Regions from separate parts of the Pseudomonas sp. NPDC089407 genome, predicted to be linked through region 1. Evidence: riboswitches for the same ligand, from Rfam matches in the RefSeq annotation. Region 1 holds a riboswitch; each other region holds the start of a gene.
The links. A riboswitch is a leader RNA that binds a small molecule or an ion and turns the genes downstream of it on or off. The one in region 1 is predicted to bind cobalamin.

Region 1 (5,363 bases):
TCACTGCCTCGGGAAACCAGACCAGGCCCCTGCTTGCGGGGCCGAGATGAAGTTGCTGGGGTTGTCTGGTCTCGCTCGTGCGAGTGGCAGGCGCTTGCCAACAGCGGCGCTTGTTAGCGCTAACATCAGCAAGTATCAGAGGTGGCCGATTAGCACGTCAAATACTTAAAAGTATGTTTTATATGCAATAAAGCTATTTGCCATGCTGTGTCTCGTTAGCGCTACCATCGCGCCATTTCCCCAGGAGGCAGCTCGGTGAGCCAAGACAAGGATCCACCCCGCAAACGCCGTGGTGCAGGCCGCGTCACCCTGGCCGAGGTAGCGCGCGCAGCTGAGGTTTCGGCGATCAGCGTGTCACGCTACTTCAACCAGCCAGACCAGGTATCCCTGCCCTTGCGCGAGCGCATCGAGGCCGCTGTGCAGGCGTTGGGCTATGTACCCAACCTGGTCGCCGGCGGCCTGGCCTCGGCGCGCGGGCGCATTGTCGGCATGGTGATCCCGAACATCTCCGGGCCGATCTTTGCCCAGACCATCCAGGCCTTCAGCGATACCCTAAGCCGGCATGGCTACCAACTGCTGCTGGCCTCCAGCTATTTCAGCGAGGCGCAAGAAGAAAGCGCCGTGCGCGCTTTTCTCGGCTGGTCGCCGGCGGCACTGGTGGTGACCAGCCACTTCCACAACCCGACCACCGAGAAGCTGCTGGCCGATGCCGATGTGCCGGTGGTGGAAATCTGGGACTACTGCCCGGATCGCGCGCCTGTGCAGGTAGGTTTCCTGCACCACCAGGTAGGCGTGCAGGCTTGCCGCTACTTGCTGGACAAGGGCTACCGGCGCATCGCCTTCGTGCAGAACAGTGCGCCCGGCGACCTCAGTGCCCTGGAGCGCCGCGATGGCTACATCGAGGCACTGGCTCAGCGCGGCCTGGAACCCTGGGTGTTCGTGCCTTCGGCCGACTGCGCGCCGTTCGAGGCGGGCAAACAGGCCATGGACGCCTTGATCCGCCGTGACCCGCGGCCCGAGGCGATCATCTTCGCCAACGACAACTTGGCTGCCGGCGCCCTGCTGGCGGGTCAGCGCGCCGGTTTGCGGCTGCCTGAAGACATGGCGATCGTCGGCTTTGGCGATTACCCCTTCGCCGAGATGCTGTTGCCCAGCCTGACCACCCTGCGGCCACCGTCGAAGGAAATTGGCGAGGTGGCTGCGTTGCGGGTGCTGCAGCATCTGGGTGTGGCGGCGTGCGAGGGGGAGGTGCAGCGGCTGAACTTGTTGACGTGTGAGTTGGTTGCCCGCGAAAGCGGCTGAAACGCAAGTCGAGACAGGTGCTGTGACAATCCTCGCGACACAAGGCCTCACTTACAAGGGACCGCGCAACCCCGGCCTATTACGCGGTCCTTTGTAGGAGCGGGTTCACCCGCGAAGAGGCCAGCACAGCCGCCTCTCACCTGAAGAAACGCCCCATGCCCTGCTGCAACTGGCAATTTTGCCAGTTGCAAACTTGCCTGCTCCGCTTCAGGGTTTAGCCAAAAGCGGGAAGATGCATGCATGAAAAATTTTTATCAAAAAAAAACACTAAACACCCTATTGATGTCTAATGGCACGACCCAGTTATTCGGCCACGACCGCCAAATACAGGCTATAAAAGCAACCGCCTTACGCAGCATAAGTTTACTCGCAACAACGCATATGCATTCACCCATGGCTGCCCAAGACTCTAAAATCTTTCATCCTCTGGTAAACAATCCGTTCGGCTTCATGAGTCTGCCTGAAGGGCAGACTGTTGGGTTCAATGGAGAGCGTATTGACATGCAGAGCTGCATGTATGCATTGGGCCAAGGTTATCGTTGGTATTCAACAGCATTGATGAGGTTTGCCAGCACTGACAGCGTGAGTCCCTTCGGCGCAGGGGGTATCAATGCTTATGCTTATGCGCTCAACGACCCTGTCAATCACTTTGATCCGGACGGTCATATTACCGTTGGCCCAATGATTCACGGAATAAAGATGCGACGTTTCCATCGCAGCTTTGAAAAACTGATCACTATCGACGACAAATTCGGCGTGTATAGATCTCAAGGCAGCCTCTTCAAGAAACCGAAACTACTTGTATACGCGCACGGCAACGAAAACGCCCTCAATATCGGCGGCGAATCCTTGGACGCACGCGAATTCACAGATTGGCTCCATCAAAACCGAATAAATTCCAACCGCTATAGAAAGGTTGTTCTGGCCAGTTGCCTGAGCGGCTTGGGATTCGCCCAGGAATTTGCAAATATCAACACGATCAAAGTTAAAGCGGCCCCCGGTAAAATTGATGGTGCGATGATTGACGATGTCATTAAAGGCAGGTCTATGTTTGGGTTACTATCCGAACCCTATGAAGGCATGCCTAAAGGCTCTCCAGATCGACCCTGGGCCTACGAGTTTGAGCGCTTTACGCCCCAGAAGGCGGCAATCCGAGGGTCGTAATACCGAACAACGTGGCGAAACGCTATAATGCACCACTGCACAGGCCTAAAGTACAAGCTGTAGCGCTGGCAATTGACGCCACGCCCGCCCCATGCTCTCCTTATGCCTCACGTTCAGGTGCCCCCACAGGGGGTGAAACGGGAAACCGGTGCGTCGCAGGCCCTCATCAGGGCCGGGCAATTCCGGTGCTGCCCCCGCAACGGTAAGCGAGCGAAACGTCTGTACCACTGTGCCTTGTAGTGCGGCATGGGAAGGTGACGTTTTTCCAGGAGCCCTGCTTCTCCTCGCAAGCCCGGAGACCGGCCTGGCGTTCATGAACACCCCGCGGTGGGCGGGCGCTGTTGCATTCCCCTGGGTTTCCATGCCTGGGGCTGCCGCGCTTGCCCATTGCCCATAAAAAGCAGAGGAACGCGTCATGCCCGTCACCAGCACCAAGCCTCACAGCCTAGCCACCCCCGTTACCCTCAGCCAGCGCGTAGTCATCGCTGTCGGCGCCAGCCTGCTGGGCATTTGCCTGGTGTACTTCGCCGGTTTCTCGCACATCGAGGCCGTGCACAACGCCGCCCACGACACCCGCCACAGCGCCGCCTTCCCCTGCCACTGAGTAGCCCCGATGATTACGCGCATTGCCCGTACCGCGGGCTTCAGTGGGCTGCTTGCGGCCTTGTTGCTGACCTTGCTGCAAAGTTTCTGGGTCGCCCCGCTAATTCTTCAAGCGGAAACCTACGAGTCCTCGGCCCCGGCCGCCCACCACGAACATGGCAGCGAAGCGCCTGCCCATGAACACAGCGCCGAAGCCTGGTCGCCGGAAGACGGCTGGCAACGTGTGCTGTCTACCACCGGTGGCAACCTGGTGGTGGCGGTCGGGTTCGCCCTCATCCTCGCCGCCCTGTACAACCTGCGCGAGCCAACGCGCGCCGGCACGGGCGCCTTGTGGGGCCTGGCCGGCTTCGCCGTGTTCTGCCTGGCGCCAACCCTCGGCCTGCCGCCGGAATTGCCGGGTACCGCGGCTGCCGACCTGGGGCAACGCCAGGCCTGGTGGATCGGCACCGCCGGTGCCACCGCCCTGGGCCTGGCGTTGCTGGTGTTCGCCCGCCACTGGCTGCTGAAGGCGCTGGGCGCCGTGCTGCTGGTGATCCCCCATGTGATCGGTGCTCCGCAACCGGACGTGCACGAGAGCCTGGCCCCCGAAGCACTGGAAACCCAGTTCAAGGTGGCCTCGTGGCTGACCAATGCTGCCTTCTGGCTGGCCTTGGGGCTGCTCAGCGCGTGGCTGTTCCGCCGCTCCAGTCAGGCCTGATGCCGGCCTTCTACGCCGGTTTCGGCTGCCGCCGGGGTTGCCCGGCGGATACCCTGCAGCGCGTACTGTGCCAAGCCCTGGACAACCTGGGCCTGGCACTGGCTGACCTGCGCGGCATCGCCAGCATCAGCCTGAAGGCCGACGAACCCGGCTTGCAGCAATTGGCCGAACGCCTCGGTTTGCCCCTTGTGCTGTACCATAGCGAGCAGTTGCAAGCTTACGAGCCACTACTCAGCCACCGCTCCGCCACCGCCCATGCCCACACGGGCTGCTGGGGCGTGGCTGAGAGCGCAGCGCTAGCCCTGGCCAGCCAACAGCCAGGCACGCCCCGACTGCTGCTGACTCGCCAGGTTCTGGGCCCGGCGACCCTCGCCCTGGCCTGCTGAACGTTTCATCCCTCTTTTTTGCAAGGACACTCCATGACCGTCTACTTCATCGGCGCTGGCCCCGGCGACCCGGAACTGATCACGGTCAAAGGCCAACGGCTGATTCGCCAGTGCCCGGTGATCATCTTTGCCGGCTCGCTGGTGCCTGCCGCCGTGCTCGAAGGCCACCAGGCCGAAACGGTAATCAACAGTGCCGAGTTGCACCTGGAGCAGATCATTACGGCCATGCACCATGCCCACCAACAAGGCCAGGATGTGGCCCGGGTGCACAGCGGCGACCCCAGCCTGTACGGCGCGATCGGCGAGCAGATCCGCCACCTGCAGGCCTTGGGCATCGACTACCAGATCATTCCCGGGGTCACCGCCACGGCGGCCAGCGCTGCCTTGCTCGGCTGCGAACTGACCCTGCCTCAGGTCGCGCAGACGGTGATCCTCACCCGCTATGGCGACAGCTCGCCCATGCCGCCCGGCGAGCAACTGGGCGATTTGGCGCGCCATGGCAGCACGCTGGCGATTCACCTGGGGGTCAAGCACCTGTCGCGGATTGTCGACGAGTTGCTGCCGCACTACGGCGGGCACTGCCCGGTGGCCGTGGTACACCGCGCTACCTGGCCGGACCAGGACTGGGTACGCGGCACGCTCGGCGACATCGTCGAGCGCGTGGCCGCCAAGGGTTTTCGCCGCACGGCGCTGATCCTGGTCGGCCACGTGCTGGGGGATACGCCGTTCGCCGAATCGGCCTTGTACCGCGCTGGCCACGCCCACCTGTATCGCCCTGGCGACTAAACGTTGCCAGCCTTGTCATGGGCGTAGCAGACTCCGGGTTCCCGCCTGCGAACAGGAGCCACGCCCATGCTGCAATTACGCCCCAACTGCGAATGCTGCGATACCGACCTGCCGGGTGACAGCCCCGACGCGCTGATCTGCTCCTTCGAATGTACGTTCTGCCGTAGCTGTGCCGAATCCCGCTTTCAAGGCCGCTGCCCGAACTGCAGTGGCCAGCTGGTAACTCGCCCAACGCGGGTCGGCCTGGCGCTCGCTAACAACCCCGCCTCGACCCTACGTGTAGACAAAGCCCACACCGCCTGCGCTTGACCGCCTCAAAACCCGGACATCACCGCTTTGACAGGGTGATGTTTTCCCGTTATTTGTAGGAATTTTCAACAACAAGCCCGGGAACTATCAACACTTCTATACTCGGCATTACCAAA
Region 2 (5,363 bases), on a different contig from region 1:
CCAGCGCCTGCAGAGCATCGATGCCCTGCGCGGCCTGGTGATTCTGTTCATGCTCCTGGACCACGTCCGCGAGACCTTCTTCCTGCACCGCCAGGTCAGCGACCCAATGGCCATCGACACCACCGAGCCGTCGCTGTTCATCAGCCGCACCCTGGCCCACTTGTGCGCGCCGGTGTTCGTCCTGCTGACCGGTCTTTCGGCCTGGCTGTACGGCGAGAAATACCAGGGCCGTGGCGATGTCTCGGCGTTTCTGTTCAAGCGCGGGCTGTTCCTGGTGGTGCTGGAGTTCACCTTGGTCAACTTTGCCTGGACCTTCCAGTTGCCGCCCAGCGTGATCTACCTGCAGGTCATCTGGGCCATTGGTATCAGCATGATTGCCCTGTCGCTGCTGGTATGGTTGCCACGCGCCGCGTTGCTGGCGCTGGGGGCGGTGATCATCGCTGGCCACAACCTGCTCGACAGCCTGCACTTTGGTGTGGAATCGGCCCTGCATGTGCCATGGGCGATCCTGCATGACCGCGGCTGGCTGGAATGCTCCGACAGCCTGCGCCTGCGCACCTCGTACCCGGTGCTGCCGTGGATAGGTGTCATCGCCCTGGGCTATGGCCTGGGCCCGTGGTTTGCCCGTGGCAGCGAGGCCGGGCAGCGTCAGCACCGCCTGCTGCTGGCCGGGTTGCTCGCGCTGCTGGGCTTTGTCGTACTGCGTATGCTCAACGGTTATGGCGAAGCACCGTGGAGCGGCTACCCCACCTTCACGCAAACCCTGATGAGCTTCTTCAACATCACCAAATACCCACCGTCGCTGCTGTTCCTGGCGCTGACCCTGGGCTGCGGCCTGCTGTTGCTGCGCGCCTTCGAACGCGCCGGCCAGGCACGCTGGATCAGCGCCCTGGCGGTGTTCGGTGCGGCACCGATGTTCTTCTACCTGCTGCACCTGTATGTGCTGAAGCTGCTGTACCTGGCCAGCGTGGCTCTGTTCGGCCTCAACCACGGCGACTACTTCGGCTTCGACGGCATCGCCGGGGTGTGGCTGGGTGCCGTGCTGCTGGCAGTTTCGCTGTACCTGCCGGTGCGCTGGTTTGCCCAGCTGAAACAGCGCCGTCGCGACATGCGCTGGCTGAAGTACTTCTGAAAAGCGTTTTCACCCGGCGGCGCGATGGTCTACCATGCGGGCCGCCGGTTTCCACCACGGAATTAATAGGGAATCCCGGGCCCGTCCTTTCGGGCCAATCGGAACTGCCCCCGCAACTGTAGGTGCCGAGCCTGCTCCATCGATGCCACTGGGTATAACTGCCCGGGAAGGCCGGAGCCGGGCCGTGACGCACCAGTCAGGAGACCTGCCGGCCTACATTCACCAACCGGCGGGGTGTCCGGGATTGGCCATCAGTGTTGCCCCTGCCGCCAGCGGGGGCGCGGCGATGCCTGTCCGTGCGTTCATTCCGTGAACTGTCCGATAGGAGATCGCCCAGCATGCTGCCCCGTTTCGCCACCCTGCTCGCCGGCCTCGGCCTCACCGGCCTGGCCCAGGCTGCCGCCACCCACTACCCGCTGACGGTCGACAACTGCGGCAAACCGCAGACCTTCGCCCAGGCGCCGCAGCGCGCGGTCACCATCGGCCAGGCCGGTACCGAGATGCTCTACGCACTGGGCCTGGGCGACAAGCTGGCGGGTACCTCGCTGTGGTTCAACAACGTGTTGCCCGAGTACCAGGCGGTGAACGCCAAGGTGCCGCGCCTGGCCGACAACGACCCCAGCTTCGAGGCGGTGGTCGGCAAACGCCCGCAGCTGGTGGCGGTGCAGTTCGAATGGATGGTCGGCGCCCAAGGCGTGGTCGGCACCCGTGAGCAGTTCGATGAGCTGAAGATCCCCACCTACTTGTTGCCCTCGGACTGTGAAGGCAAGGACAACCTGGTCGGCGCCGACGGCACCCGCCTGCAGGCGTTCCAGGTAGATAGCATCTACAAGAGCGTCAGCCAGCTGGCGGAAATCTTCGACGTGCAGGCGCGTGGGACGGCACTGAACGCCGAGCTGAAAGGCCGCCTGGACGGCGCCAAGGCGCAGCTGGCCGGCAAGGACCTGTCGGCCACGTCGGCACTGTTCTGGTTCTCCAGCGCCGATCTGGATATCGACCCGTATGTGGCGGGCCGCCAGGGTGTCGCCGACTTCATGCTGCGCACCCTGGGCGTGCGCAACGTGGTCGAATCCAGCGAGGAATGGCCAACCGTAGGCTGGGAAACCCTGGCTAAGGCCAACCCGACCTGGCTGATCATCGCCCGCATGGACCGCCGCCGCTTCCCCGCCGACGACTACCAGAAGAAACTGGCATTCCTGCGCAGCGACCCGGTCACGCGCAACATGGACGCGGTAAAACACGACCGCATCATCATCCTTGATGCCGACGCCATGCAGGCCGGCATCCGCCTGTTCACCGGGCTGCAGACCTTGTCCACAGCCTTCGTCAGCGGTAAAGCAACCCCGTGATGACGCGCCTGTTACCCTGCATCGCAGTTGCCCTGGCAGCCTTGCTGGTCGCCCTGCTGGCCGGTACTGCCATCGGCGAAACCAACCTGCCGCCCAGCGTAGTCGGCCAGGTACTGGCCAACCACCTGTGGCAGGCCGGTTACCCAGTCGACCCGATCGACGCCGGCATCGTCTGGAACTACCGCCTGACCCGTAGCCTGGTCGCGGCGGCTTGCGGTGCTGGCCTGGCCACGTGCGGGGTGATCCTGCAGGCGCTGTTGCGCAACCCCTTGGCCGAACCCTACCTGCTGGGGCTGTCTGCCGGTGCCTCGACCGGGGCCGTACTGGTCGGCCTGCTGGGGCTTGGTAGCCTGGCCTTGAGCATGTCTGCCGGGGCCTTCATCGGCGCCCTGGCCGCCTTCGCCCTGGTGCTGGTGCTGGCCCGCGCCGCTGGCCCGAGCAGCAACAATGCCCAGGTGATCCTCGCCGGGATCGCCGGCTCGCAACTGTTCAACGCCTTGACGGCGTTCCTGATCACCAAGTCGGCCACCGCCGAGCAGGCACGCGGCATCCTGTTCTGGCTGCTGGGCAACCTCAGCGGCGTGCGCTGGCCTTCGGTGTGGCTGGCGGTGCCGGTGGCGTTGTTCGGTTTGCTGGTGTGCCTGTGGCATCGTCGTGCGCTGGATGCGTTTACCTTCGGCACCGATTCGGCAGCTTCGCTGGGTATTGCGGTGCGGCGCACCCAATTGCTGCTGATCAGCTGTGCGGCACTGGTGACGGCAGTGATGGTGTCCATCGTTGGTGCCATCGGTTTTGTCGGGCTGGTCATCCCTCATGCCCTGCGCCTGCTGCTTGGGCCCGGGCACAGCCGCCTGCTGCCCGCCAGTGCGCTGGGCGGCGCGTTGTTCCTGATTGCCGCCGATATCCTTTCGCGCACACTGATCAGCGGCCAGGTGATCCCGGTGGGTGTGGTCACTGCCCTGATCGGTGCACCGGTGTTCGCGCTGATCCTGGTCAGCCGCCGGGGGCGCCCATGACGGTCATGACCGCTGTCGCCATTGCGCCACTCAGCTGCCAGGGCCTGGGCCTGCAACTGGCCGGCAATCCAGTACTCAACGGTATCGACCTCAACGTGGTTGCCGGCGAAACCCTGGGCATCGTCGGCCCCAACGGCTCTGGCAAATCGTCGCTGCTGAAGTTGCTCGCTGGCCTGCGCAAGCCGGCCAGCGGCCGTGTGCAGTTGATGGGCGAGCCACTGGCCCAGATGCCCCGCCGTCGTGTTGCCCAGACCCTGGCGCTGGTCGAGCAACAGGCCGACACCCTCGATGCCATCAGCGTGTTCGACGCGGTTGCCTTGGGGCGCACGCCGTGGCTGTCGGCGCTGGCACCGTTCTCCCGCGCTGACCGTGCCATCGTCGAGCAGGCGCTGGCCGACCTTGATGCCTTGCATCTGCGCACACGCCTGTGGGGGTCGCTGTCCGGTGGTGAGCGCCAGCGCGTGCACATCGCCCGCGCCTTGGCCCAGCGGCCGCAAGTGCTGCTGCTGGACGAGCCGACCAACCACCTGGACATCCAGCACCAGCTGAGCCTGCTGCAACAGGTACAGGCGCTGCCGGTCACCACCCTGGTGGCCCTGCATGACCTCAACCAGGCGCTGACTTGCGACCGTGTCGCGGTGCTCGACAAAGGCCGCCTGGTCGCCCTTGGTACACCGTTCAAGGTGCTTACCCCCGAACGCCTGCTGAGCACCTTTGGCGTTCACGCCCGCTACCTCACCGACCCTTTCGACGGCGCGCGCATCCTGCGCTTTCGCGCCCCCTGAACCAGGAAGTTCCGCCCATGCTGTTGCGCCCTGTCGCCCTGCTGCTTGCCAGCACCCTGCTTGCCCCTGCCGCGTTGGCCGAAGTGCATGAAGTAAAAATGCTCAACCGCGGCAGCGACGGCGCCATGGTCTACGAACCGGACCACCTGCACATCGCCCCCGGCGACAGCGTACGTTTCCTGCCGACCCAAAGTGGGCACAACGCCGCCAGCGTGGCGGGCCTGCTGCCCGCCGGGGCCGAACCGTTCAAGAGCAAGCTGAACCAGCCGTTCGAACAAACCTTCAAGGTACCGGGCGTATATGGCATTCAGTGCACTCCACACCTGGCGATGGGCATGGTGATGGTGGTCCAGGTGGGTGACGCGACGGCTGCCGAACTGCCCGCCAGCTTGCCGGCGCGGGCAAAAACCCGGTTCGCAGCGCAACTGCAGAAACTTGAGGCAGGCCAGTGAGCCGGCTCTGGTTGACGCTACCCCTGCTGGGGTTGGCACCCTTCGCCCTGGCCGACTCGGCCCAGTCGCAAAGCAACGGTTTTGTCGAGGACGGCAACTGGAGCATCCTCAACCGCAGCGTGTTCGACCAGCGCGACTACAAGCACGGCGGGCGCAACAGCGCTGCGCGCAACGCCTACAAGCCGCGCAACGAACGTAATGGCAAGGCCGAGGAATGGGCCTATGGCTTGATGGGCAGCTTCCAGTCCGGCTTCACCCAAGGGTTGATAGGGGTCGGCGTCGATGCCCACGCCTACCTGGGTGTACAACTCGACAGCGGCGGTGGGCGCGCGGGCAAGGCACGCTTGCTGGGCGTCGATAACGACGGGCACCCGAAAAACGAATACAGCCGTGGCGGCGCGGCGGTAAAGCTGCGCCTGTCCAATACCGTGTTGTCCTACGGCGAGCAACGGGTCAAGACCCCAGTGTTCAGCTCCTCCGACAGCCGCCTGCTGCCCGAGACCGCCACCGGTTTCTTCCTCACCAGCAACGAATTCGACACCCTCAAGCTGGTGGCCGGGCACTTCAACGAAAGCACCGACCGCAACGCCTCAAGCCACGATCAGGGCTTTGTGGTGAACTACTCCAAC
Region 3 (5,363 bases), on a different contig from region 1:
AGATCAAAAGCCAGATCAAAAGCCAGATCAAAAGCCCGGCGATGGCTTAAGCCTGCTTGAGCAACAACGCAACCCCCGGAAAATACTGCCCCAGTTCGTTATGCAACTTGCGGTAGGCATACGGAAAGTACCAGGCGATGGCGCAGGCGCTGTGCTTCTGCAGGTCATCGACCAGATCCTGCAGCTCTTCGGGGCTGGCATGGTGGCCAGCCTTCCACGGGCTGACGAACAGCGCCCCGGCCTTCAACTGGCTGGGATAGGCCACTTGACGGGCGCGCGCTGCGGTTTCTTGCAGGGCGGTCGCCATGTCCAGCTTGGCGACCTTTGGCCAACGCTGGCTGACGCTGAGGTACAGCACCTCGTCAGCACTGCTGATCGACAGGTCGCAACGCCCTTCATGCTCACCTTCGTCGCGCTGCTTCTTGCCGGCAAACTGCTGCAGGGCTGCCAGTTCAGCCTGCCAGGCTGCTGCTGCCAGCAGCCCGGCATTGGCGGCGGCGCCGTGCCAGTAGGGGGCTTCGGCATCGCCGGCAAACTGATTGAAGCGATCGATGCAATCGACCCAGCGCTCCAGCGCCGGGCTGAGGAACTGCAGGTTGGCGTTGTTGATGATCAGGCCTCGCATGCTGAGCTCTCCTGTTGTGTTTGTGTTGGCATACAGTCGCGAGTAGTGGCTATGTGATATCAGTGTGGCACAGCCTGGCGATTTGGCCATTCAACGAGGGGCTGCTTCGATTGACGCTCCGGGTACAACCCTCTAACCTTCGCGCGTGTTTCAGGTGCCCTGCCAGCCCCGACTGGGCAGGGTGAAACTGGGAAGCCGGTGGGCGCCAGCATGGCGCGATTCCGGCGCTGCCCCCGCAACGGTAGGTGAGTCGCGGCCGCGCAGGGCCACTGGGTGCAAGCACCCGGGAAGGCGCGCAGGCCAGGGCCAAGGCCCGCTCACAAGCCCGGAGACCGGCCTGATATCTGCCAACGGCATCACGGAGGGTGATGCGCGGTGCACCATGGCGCCTTGCCATGGCCCCTGCGCGTTCTCCGTCTGCCTGCCTATTCCCTGCCGCCGCGCCTTGCCGTGGTGCCAGCCTGCGGAGAACCCTGATGAGCGAACCCACCGAACGCGACGAACGCCACCTGGCGCGCATGCAGCGCAAGAAGGCGATCATCGACGAACGTATTGCCAATTCCCCCAACGAGTGCGGCCTGCTGCTGGTGCTGACCGGCAATGGCAAGGGCAAGAGCAGCTCGGCCTTCGGCATGCTCGCGCGCGCCCTGGGCCATGGCATGCAGTGCGGTGTGGTGCAGTTCATCAAAGGCCGCAACAGCACCGGAGAAGAGCTGTTCTTCCGCCGCTTCCCCGAGCAGGTGCGCTACCACGTGATGGGCGAGGGTTTTACCTGGGAAACCCAGGACCGCCAGCGCGACATCGCCGCCGCTGAAGCGGCCTGGGCGGTATCGCGCCAGTTGCTGCAGGACCCAAGCGTGCAATTTGTGGTGCTGGATGAACTGAACATCGCCCTCAAGCACGGCTATCTCGACCTTGACCAGGTGCTGTCCGACATCCAGGCCCGCCCGCCCAAGCAGCACGTGATTCTCACCGGCCGCGCTGCCAAGCCTGAAATGATCGAACTGGCCGACACCGTGACCGAGATGGGCATGCTCAAGCATGCCTTCCAGGCCGGCATCCGCGCACAGAAGGGCGTCGAACTGTGAGCCAGGCGCGCCATTGCCCCGCCGTGCTGATTGCGGCACCCGCTTCGGGCCAGGGCAAGACCACCGTCACTGCCGCACTGGCTCGCCTGCACCGCAACCTCGGACGCAAGGTGCGGGTGTTCAAGTGTGGGCCGGACTTTCTTGACCCCATGATTCTCGAGCGGGCCAGCGGCGCGCCGGTGTACCAGCTGGACCTGTGGATGATCGGCGCCGAGGAAAGCCGGCGGCTGTTATGGGAAGCGGCTGGTGAGGCCGACCTGATTCTGATCGAAGGCGTGATGGGGTTGTTCGATGGCACCCCGTCCAGCGCCGACCTGGCGCGCCACTTCGGTGTGCCGGTGCTGGCGGTGATCGACGGCACGGCCATGGCCCAGACCTTTGGCGCACTGGCCCTGGGCCTGGCGCGTTACCAGGCCGACCTGCCGTTTGCCGGTGTGCTGGCCAACCGGGTGGGCAGCCTGCGCCACGCGCAACTGCTGGAAGGCAGCCTGACCGAAGGCTTGCGCTGGTATGGCGGTTTGTCCCGCGAACGCGGTATCGAACTGCCCAGCCGTCACCTGGGCCTGGTCCAGGCCAGTGAACTGAATGACCTGGATGCCCGCCTGGACGCTGCCGCCGAGGCGCTGGGCGCCAGTTGCGACGCGGCACTGCCGCCACCGGTAAGCTTTGCCGAACCCGTGCCGCAAGCCTGCGCCGCCTCGTTGGCGGGTGTGCGTATCGGCGTGGCGCGGGACGAGGCGTTCGCCTTTACCTATGGCGCCAACCTCGAGTTGCTGCGCAACCTCGGTGCCCAGCTGGAATTCTTCTCGCCGTTGCACGACCGCGTGCTGCCTGCAGTAGACAGCCTATACCTGCCGGGCGGCTACCCCGAGCTGCACCATCACGCGCTGGCTGCCAACGCACCGATGTGCGAAGCGATCCGTGCCCACCATGCACAGGGCAAGCCGTTGCTGGCCGAATGCGGCGGTATGTTGTACCTGCTCGATGCCCTGACCGATGTGGCCGGCGAGCGCGCCGAACTGCTTGGCCTGCTGGCGGGCGAGGCAACCATGCAGAAGCGTTTGGCGGCTTTGGCCTTGCAGGCGGTGGAATTGCCGGAAGGCACCCTGCGCGGGCATACCTACCACCATTCGCTGACCAGCACCGCGCTGGAGCCGATCGCCCGCGGCCTGAGCCCCAACGGCGGACGCGGCAATGAAGCCGTGTACCGGCTGGGGCGGCTGACGGCCTCTTACGTGCATTTCTACTTCCCTTCCAACCCGGATGCGGCGGCGGCGCTGTTGCGACCATGAGCGAACACGCTTTCAGCGACGCCGAACGCGCCGCAATCTACCGGGCCATCGGCGAGCGCCGCGACATGCGCCATTTCGCCGGTGGCCATGTGGCGCCGGCGCTGTTGGGCCGCTTGCTGGCTGCCGCGCACCAGGCGCCCAGTGTCGGGCTGATGCAGCCCTGGCGTTTCATCCGCATCACCCAGCGCGACCTGCGCACGCGCATCCAGGCGCTGGTGGAGGCGGAGCGGGTGCGCACTGCCGACGCGTTGGGTGAGCGTTCCGATGCCTTCATGAAACTGAAGGTGGAAGGCATCAACGACTGTGCCGAGCTGCTGGTGGCGGCGTTGATGGACAACCGCGAGCCGCACATCTTCGGCCGCCGCACCCTGCCGGAAATGGACCTGGCCTCGCTGGCCTGTGCCATCCAGAACCTGTGGCTGGCAGCGCGCGGCGAAGGGCTGGGCATGGGCTGGGTGTCGCTGTTCGATCCGCTGCAACTGGCGGCGCTGCTGGGCATGCCCGCCGGCGCCAAGCCGGTGGCGGTGCTGTGCCTGGGGCCGGTCACCGAGTTCTACCCGGTGCCGATGCTGGTACAGGAAAACTGGGCCGAAGCGCGGCCCTTGAGCGAAATGCTTTTTGAGAACCAATGGGGAGAGCGTCAATGAGTGTGGCCTTGCTGACTGTGGCCGGGGTGGCGCTGGACGCGTTGCTCGGTGAGCCGCAGCGCCGCCATCCGCTGGTGGCCTTCGGCAACATGGCCGGTAACCTCGAGCGCCGCCTGAATGCCGGCGGCCGCGGTTGGCGCAGCCACGGCGTGAGCGCGTGGTTTCTGGCGGTGGTGCCGCTGACCCTGGTGGCGCTGGTGCTGTCTTGGCTGCCCTACATCGGCTGGCTGGTGGATGTGCTGGCGCTGTATTGTGCGGTGGGGCTGCGTAGCCTGGGCGAGCATGTGCTGCCGGTGGCCAATGCCTTGCGCCAGGGCGACCTGGAAGAAGCGCGACGCCGGGTCGGCTTTCTGGTCAGCCGCGAAACCCGCGAGCTGGACGAGCCGGCTGTGGCCCGCGCGGCCACCGAGTCGGTACTGGAGAACGGCAGCGATGCGGTGTTTGCCGCGCTGTTCTGGTTCGTGGTGGCCGGTGCGCCGGGCGTGGTGCTCTACCGCCTGAGCAATACCCTGGATGCCATGTGGGGTTACCGCAACGAACGTTTCGAGCGCTTCGGCTGGTGCGCGGCACGCATCGACGACGTGCTCAACTATATTCCCGCAAGGCTAGTGGCGCTGACTTATGCGTTGCTGGGCAAGACTCGCCTGGCGCTAGCCTGCTGGCGCAAGCAGGGCCCGCTGTGGGACAGCCCGAATGCCGGGCCAGTGATGGCAGCCGGCGCTGGCGCGCTGGGCGTTGAACTTGGCGGCCCTGCGGTGTACCACGGCGAGTTGCATGAGCGGCCGCGCCTGGGTGAGGGGCCGGTGGCCGATGCCGATGCCATCGAGCGCGGCTGGGGCCTGGTGCAGCGCGGCGTCTGGCTGTGGCTGCTGGTGATTTGCCTGGGGGCCTATCTCAATGCTTGAACACGGGGGTCGCCTGCTACGCGCGGTGCGGCAATATGGTATCGCTCGTGAGCAGTGGCTCGACCTGTCCAGCGGCATCGCGCCCTGGTCATTCCCGATCCCGCCGATCCCCGTGGACGCCTGGGCGCGCCTGCCGGAGACTGAAGACGGTCTTGAAGACGCTGCCCGCACCTATTATGGCGCCAGGCAACTGTTGCCGGTGGCCGGTTCCCAAGCCGCGATCCAGGCGTTGCCGCTGTTGCGCGCAGCCGGCCGGGTAGGGGTACTGACCCCGTGCTATGCCGAGCACCCGTATGCCTGGCAACGGGCAGGGCATCAGTTGGTGGAGCTGGATGAAGCGCAGGTCGAGGCGACGCTCGACAACCTTGATGTGCTGGTGCTGGTCAACCCCAACAACCCTACCGGGCACCGCGTGCCGCGTGAGCGCCTGCTGGCCTGGCATGCACGCCTGGCTGCCCGCGGTGGCTGGCTGCTGGTCGATGAAGCGTTCATGGACAACACCCCGGCACACAGTGTGGTGGACTGCGCCGAGCGCCCGGGGCTGATCGTGCTGCGCTCGTTCGGCAAGTTCTTCGGCCTGGCCGGGGTGCGCCTGGGCTTCGTCGTTGCCGAGCACAGCCTGCTGCTGCGCCTGGCCGAGTTGCTTGGCCCGTGGACAGTGAACGGCCCGACCCGGGTACTGGCGCAGGCCAGCCTGGCGGATCAAGCCACCCAGTACGTGCAAACCGAGCGCTGCGCCGCCGCCAGCCAGAGGCTCGCGGCAGTGCTGCGCGGCGCGGGCCTTGCGCCCAGTGGCGGCTGTGACC
Region 4 (5,363 bases), on a different contig from region 1:
ACGCCGCCTGCACATACTCGCGGTCGAACAGGTTGTTCAACTGCAAGCCCAGCTTCACATCCGGTAGCACCTGCCAGGCGATATTGGCATCGACCACGATGTAGCCGGGTGCGCGCTGGGTGTTGGCGGTGTCGGCATAGCGCTCATCCACATAGCGCGCTCCAATGCCAGCCTCCACCTGCTGGCCGAAGCCTTTGCTCAGCCACAGGTTGGCCGTACGCCGTGGCACGTTGGTTGGCCGGTTGCCGGCGCGGTCCTCTGCCACGCCACCGACCACCTCGTCAAAGTCGTCATACCTGGCGCGCACCAGCGAGGCGTTGGCCGACACCTGCCACTGGTGCGCCAGCGCCAGCTCCAGGGTCGCTTCCAGGCCATCGGATGTCTGCTGGCCGGCCTGTTGCTGCTCGTGGGTGATCGGGTCGTCCACCAGCAGCTTTTTCTTGACGATATGGTAGGCCGCCAGGGTCCATTCGCCACGGCCGTCCCAGAAGCGTTGTTTCAGGCCCACCTCGGTCTGCTTCGCTTCGGTCAGGTCATAGTGCATCTGGCTCGGGCTAAGGCTGATCAAGTTGTTCACCCCGTCCTCGCTGGTGGAGTACTGGCCATACAGCGACAGGTCGTCACTGAGCGCGTACACCAGCCCGACGCGCCAGTTGCCACCTTGCAGGCTGCGGTCGCTGCGGCTGTCGTTGGTCAGGTTGTCGCGGTCGATGTGGTTCTGGTCGCGGCGCACGCCGGTCACCAGCGACAGGCGATCACTCAGCTGCAGGCGGTTTTCAGCGAACAGGGAGAAGGTGTGGGTGGTGGACAGGGTTTGCGGGCGCAGTGGCGAGGCGCTGTGGAACCAGCCCGGCTGGGGTTGCCACGGGTCGATGTAATCGCCGCCGACATCGTTGTACGGGGCGTTGCTGTCGACGTTGAAACCCACCTTGTTGTACTCGGCGCCGAGTACGGTCTTGCTGGCCAGGCCGAACAGCGAGTGATCGAGGGTGAACGTCTGACGGTCGCCGAACTGCTCCTGGTTGTGCTTGATTTCCAGGTAGCTGCCGCGCTGCAACTGCTGGCGCTCGGCATCCCAGTCGTAGTTTTCGGCATTGCGCCAGTGGCGGCGGCTCTTGATGTAGAACAGCTGGTTGCTGGCGCTGACGTGGTCGTTCAACGTCCAGTCGGTGGTCAGCCGGGTCCACTCGTCGTCGTAGCGCTGCACGTCGTTCTGCACGTTGTAGTTTTTCTTGCGCAGGCTGCTGCGGTAGTGGCCGTCGATCAGCGGGGTGCCGTAGTAGTTGGCAGGTTGTGCCTCGCCGCGGTCATGGGCAAGGGTGAAACTGAGGTCTTCGCTGGCGTCGAAGCGCAGTGCCGCGCTCAGGGCCAGGCTGCGCGAGGTGGTGTGATCGACCCAGCCATTACCGGCCTGCTGGTTCAGGGTCAGGCGATAGCTCAGGCGCTCGCTGACGCTGCCGCCGCTATCGAGGCCTAATTGCTGGCGGTCCCACGAGCCGTAGCCCAGGCGCAGGTGGTTGCGCACCTCGCCGGCAAACGGCTTTTTCGGGATCACGTTGACCACCGCGCCCGTGGCGCCTTCGCCGAACAGCACAGAGGCGGGGCCACGGATCACGTCGATGCGCTCGACCATCCACGGGTCGACCGGGAAGGTCTGGGTGCCGGCACCCGTGAACAGGCGCGTGCCGTCGAACAAGGTCATGACTGAGCTGTGCCCGGCAAAACCACGGGCGGACAGGCCGGTGCCGCCATCGCCCGGGGAGCCGACGAAGGTGATGCCTGGCGAGCGGGTAACGGCATCCTGCACGGTGAGGTTGTTGCGCTGCTGGATTTGCTCGGCACTGATGCTGCTGGTGCTGGCGGGTGTTTCCAGGGCACTGAGGCCAAGGCGCGAGCCGGCCTGGGTGGGTGTGGCCAAGTCGACAGTACGGCTGTCGAGGCTGCCGGTGATGGCCGTTGATGGCAAGGCCAGGGGTTGCGGCTCACGGTCATCGGCCAGGGCTGGCAGGGCGACGGCCAGGCAGGCCGCCAGGGGGTGAAGCTTGAACATACGGGACATGTCGTTCCACTGCTGCAGGAATGAATGGATCCCGGTGGAAAACACGCAAAGGAGGCGTTCCGTGCAGGCAGGCGCGCGCACGGATACCGGCCTGCGCCCGCCCACCGCGGGTTGCCAAGTGATGCTTCAGGCCGGTCTCCGGGCTTGCGAGGGGCATGAAACCTTCACCTTCCCATGCGTGTGCACAGTGGTATGTCGAAGGGTTCGCTCGCTTACCGTTGCGGGGGCAGCGCCGGACTTGTCGTGGGCAACACGACGCACCGGCTTCCCGTTTCACCCTGCGCGCGGCGGCGCAGGACACCTGAAACTGGCGTGCATCTGAGCATCGAAACGTTGGGGCGTCAAATACTGGCGCGCGGTGAATGATCTGTGTGAACGCTGGGTTGCGCTTTTCAGCTCACTTCTTTTCGAACTTTTCCAGTGCCGCTGTTCTCGAACCGGTCGTTCGTTATTCGTTATCAAGTCATGGAGACTTCACGCATGCCCGCTCGTCAACTGTTGCGCCACACCTGCCTGTTCGCCCTGATCGCCGCGCCGCTGGCGGCCATCGCCGCACCTAGCACCGACCCGCTGTTCACCCTTGGCCTGTCGGGTGCCTACGACACATTCAAGTTCGAAGGCGGTAGCGAAAGCGACAAGGAACATATGGGCCAGGGCGGGGTATTCGCAACCTTCGGCAACAAGATGACCGCTGAGTCCGGCTTCATCTACCAGCTCGGCGCAGAAGCCAAGTATGGTAAGAAGAACGACAACAAACTCAAGGAAGCCCAAGCCGACCTTGACCTCGGCTGGCGCGCGGCGCTGGACGCCCGCAACTTTGTCGACGTGACTGTGGGGGGCGGCTACAGCTGGTCGCGTTTCGAGCCGGAGATCAACGACCTTGATACCAAGCTCACTGTGAAGTCGCCGTTTGCCAAGGCCGCGCTGGGCTATAACCACCAGTTCGATGCCTCGACCTTGCGGGTAGAAGTGGGGGCACGGCATACCCTCGATGGCCGTGCCCGGCTGAAAGTTGACGACTTTGGCAGCGATACGGTCGACCTGAAGGACCGCACCAACCCCTATGCCGAGGTCACGTTGCTGATGAACCAGCAGGGTGGCTTGCCGGTGCAGGCCGGGGTTTATTACACCCGTACCGAGTACAAGCTGGACGAGGACACCCCCGTGGCGGACAACACCAAGCTCAAGCGTGACGAGTTTGGCGTGAAGGTAGGCCTGGCGTTCTGAGCCAGAGCGGTTAGCAATACCCTGTGGGGGCTTTAGCCGCGAAGAATCCAACGCGGTGCATGGCACCGGCTTTGCCGGTGTTCGCGGCTAAAGCCGCTCCCACAGTGTCCTCGCTAATCCAATGACTTATGTGCAGTTCTGTGGGAGATCACCCAGCCCTTCCGGGCTGCGCTGTCTCGCAGAGAACAATGGCCATTGTGGGAGCGGGCTTGTCCCGCGAAGAAGGCAACCCGGTGTCTGGCACCGGCTTTGCCGGTGTTCGCGGGACAAGCCCGCTCCCACAAATTTCGCTAAATCAATAAGTTAGAGTTTGTTCTATGAGAGCGGGCAAGCCCGCGAAGAAGCCAACTCGGTACAGAACTTGCGTCAGGCCAGCAATGCTTGCAGGGTCGCCAGGTCATCCGCCTCTTCTACTGGCTTGTCCAGCCGCCAGCGCAACATGCGCGGAAAGCGCACGGCAATACCGCTCTTGTGACGGCGCGACAGGGCGATCCCTTCGAAGCCCAGCTCGAACACCAGCGTGGGTGTCACGCTGCGCACCGGGCCGAAGGTTTCTACTGTGGTCTTGCGGATAATGCTGTCGACCTTGCGCATTTCTTCGTCACTGAGCCCGGAATAGGCTTTGGCAAAGGGCACCAGGGCCCGCCCCGGCGTGCCGGCCGGCGCATCCCACACGGCGAAGGTGTAGTCGCTGTACAGGCTGGCCCGGCGGCCGTGGCCACGCTGGGCATAGATCAGCACGGCATCGACGCTGAACGGGTCGATCTTCCATTTCCACCAGGTGCCCATGTCTTTGGTGCGGCCTACGCCGTACAGGGCTTCGCGCTGCTTGAGCATCAGGCCTTCGACGCCCAGGCTGCGCGACTGCTCGCGCTGGCGGGCAAGGTCGGCCCAGTTCGGGCCATCGAGCAGCGGCGATAGCAGTACCGGGGCCAGCGGGTGCTCTTCCAGCAAGCGTTCCAGTTGGCTGCGGCGTTCGTGCTGAGGTCGGCTGCGCCAGTCCTCGCCTTGCCACTCCAGCAGGTCGTAGGCCTGCAGCACCACCGGCGCATCGTTCAGCAGTTTTTTGCCAAGCGTTTTGCGCCCGATACGCTGCTGCAGCAAGGCAAACGGCTGTACGGCCAGTTCAGCACCTGTATTCCCTGGCTTCCACACCAGAATTTCCCCGTCGAGCACCACGCCATCGGGCAAGGTCTGCGCCAGGCTGTGCAGTTCGGGGAAGCGGTCAGTCACCAGTTCCTCGCCACGCGACCACACCCATAGCTGGCCGTCGCGCTTGACCACCTGGGCGCGAATGCCGTCCCACTTCCATTCGATCTGCCAGTCACTTGGCGGCCCGAGCAAGGCATCGAACTGCTCGCTTGGCGCCTGCAGCGGGTGGGCCAGGAAGAAGGGGTAGGGCTGGCCGCCACGCTGGCTGTGTTCATCGGCGGACTCGGCCGCGATCAGCTTCTGGTAGCTGGCGGCCGTGGGGCGATGGCTGATATCGGTGTAGCCGACCAGGCGCTGGGCCACGCGTTTGGCGTCCAGCCCGGCCAACTGCGCCAAGGCGCGGGTGACCAGCAACTTGGACACACCCACGCGAAAGCTGCCGGTGATCAGCTTCAGGCACAGCATCAGGCTAGGCCGGTCCAGCTGCGCCCAGAGCGCCGGCAGGCGCTGCTGGATCTGCTCGGGCGGCAGCCCGCGCAAGGGCAGCAGGTGCTGTTCAACCCAGATGGCCAGGCCCTCTTCGCTGCCCTCGGCATGCAACGGCAGCAGCAGCGAAATGGTTTCGGCCAGATCCCCCACGGCCTGGTAGCTTTCCTCGAACAGCCAGTCCGGCAGGCCGGCCAGGGCTGTGGCCAGTTCGCGCAAAAGGCGGGTGGGGACCAGTTGACGCGGGCGGCCGCCGGCCAGGAAGTACACCGCCCAGGCGGCATCTTCGGCGGGGGCCATGCTGAAGTAATCGCGCAGCGCTTCCAGCTTGGCGTTGCTGGAGGTGGTCGCATCCAGGCGCAGGTACAACGCGGCAAAGGCTTTCATGATGACGGCTCGGTGTTTGGCACGTCGTCCTCCTCACCGTACTCGGTGACGA

Region 2: linked by a shared signal. The riboswitch ahead of ACI2KG_RS27970 (ABC transporter substrate-binding protein) and the one ahead of ACI2KG_RS22190 (CbtB-domain containing protein) in region 1 are both predicted to bind cobalamin.
Region 3: linked by a shared signal. The riboswitch ahead of cobO (cob(I)yrinic acid a,c-diamide adenosyltransferase) and the one ahead of ACI2KG_RS22190 (CbtB-domain containing protein) in region 1 are both predicted to bind cobalamin.
Region 4: linked by a shared signal. The riboswitch ahead of ACI2KG_RS26145 (TonB-dependent receptor) and the one ahead of ACI2KG_RS22190 (CbtB-domain containing protein) in region 1 are both predicted to bind cobalamin.

What each region holds. Positions count from the first base shown of each region.
Region 1 is NZ_JBJDNB010000032.1:40,717-46,079, reverse strand. Features, by position in the region: gene ACI2KG_RS22200 (LacI family DNA-binding transcriptional regulator) at 256-1,302, shown strand; gene ACI2KG_RS22195 (RHS repeat-associated core domain-containing protein) at 1,543-2,466, shown strand; cobalamin riboswitch at 2,565-2,789, shown strand; gene ACI2KG_RS22190 (CbtB-domain containing protein) at 2,882-3,070, shown strand; gene ACI2KG_RS22185 (CbtA family protein) at 3,080-3,766, shown strand; gene ACI2KG_RS22180 (cobalamin biosynthesis protein) at 3,766-4,152, shown strand; gene cobM (precorrin-4 C(11)-methyltransferase) at 4,186-4,938, shown strand; gene ACI2KG_RS22170 (DUF1272 domain-containing protein) at 5,005-5,247, shown strand.
Region 2 is NZ_JBJDNB010000053.1:29,785-35,147, reverse strand. Features, by position in the region: gene ACI2KG_RS27975 (DUF1624 domain-containing protein) at 1-1,132, shown strand, start outside; cobalamin riboswitch at 1,161-1,360, shown strand; gene ACI2KG_RS27970 (ABC transporter substrate-binding protein) at 1,471-2,481, shown strand; gene ACI2KG_RS27965 (FecCD family ABC transporter permease) at 2,481-3,497, shown strand; gene ACI2KG_RS27960 (ABC transporter ATP-binding protein) at 3,494-4,282, shown strand; gene ACI2KG_RS27955 (pseudoazurin) at 4,300-4,734, shown strand; gene ACI2KG_RS27950 (OprD family porin) at 4,731-5,363, shown strand, end outside.
Region 3 is NZ_JBJDNB010000036.1:135-5,497, forward strand. Features, by position in the region: gene ACI2KG_RS23375 (hypothetical protein) at 47-625, opposite strand; cobalamin riboswitch at 761-981, shown strand; gene cobO (cob(I)yrinic acid a,c-diamide adenosyltransferase) at 1,102-1,713, shown strand; gene ACI2KG_RS23385 (cobyrinate a,c-diamide synthase) at 1,710-3,005, shown strand; gene bluB (5,6-dimethylbenzimidazole synthase) at 3,002-3,652, shown strand; gene cbiB (adenosylcobinamide-phosphate synthase CbiB) at 3,649-4,557, shown strand; gene cobD (threonine-phosphate decarboxylase CobD) at 4,550-5,363, shown strand, end outside.
Region 4 is NZ_JBJDNB010000045.1:198-5,560, forward strand. Features, by position in the region: gene ACI2KG_RS26145 (TonB-dependent receptor) at 1-2,059, opposite strand, end outside; cobalamin riboswitch at 2,171-2,379, opposite strand; gene ACI2KG_RS26150 (outer membrane beta-barrel protein) at 2,540-3,286, shown strand; gene ACI2KG_RS26155 (ATP-dependent DNA ligase) at 3,653-5,311, opposite strand; gene ACI2KG_RS26160 (ligase-associated DNA damage response exonuclease) at 5,308-5,363, opposite strand, start outside.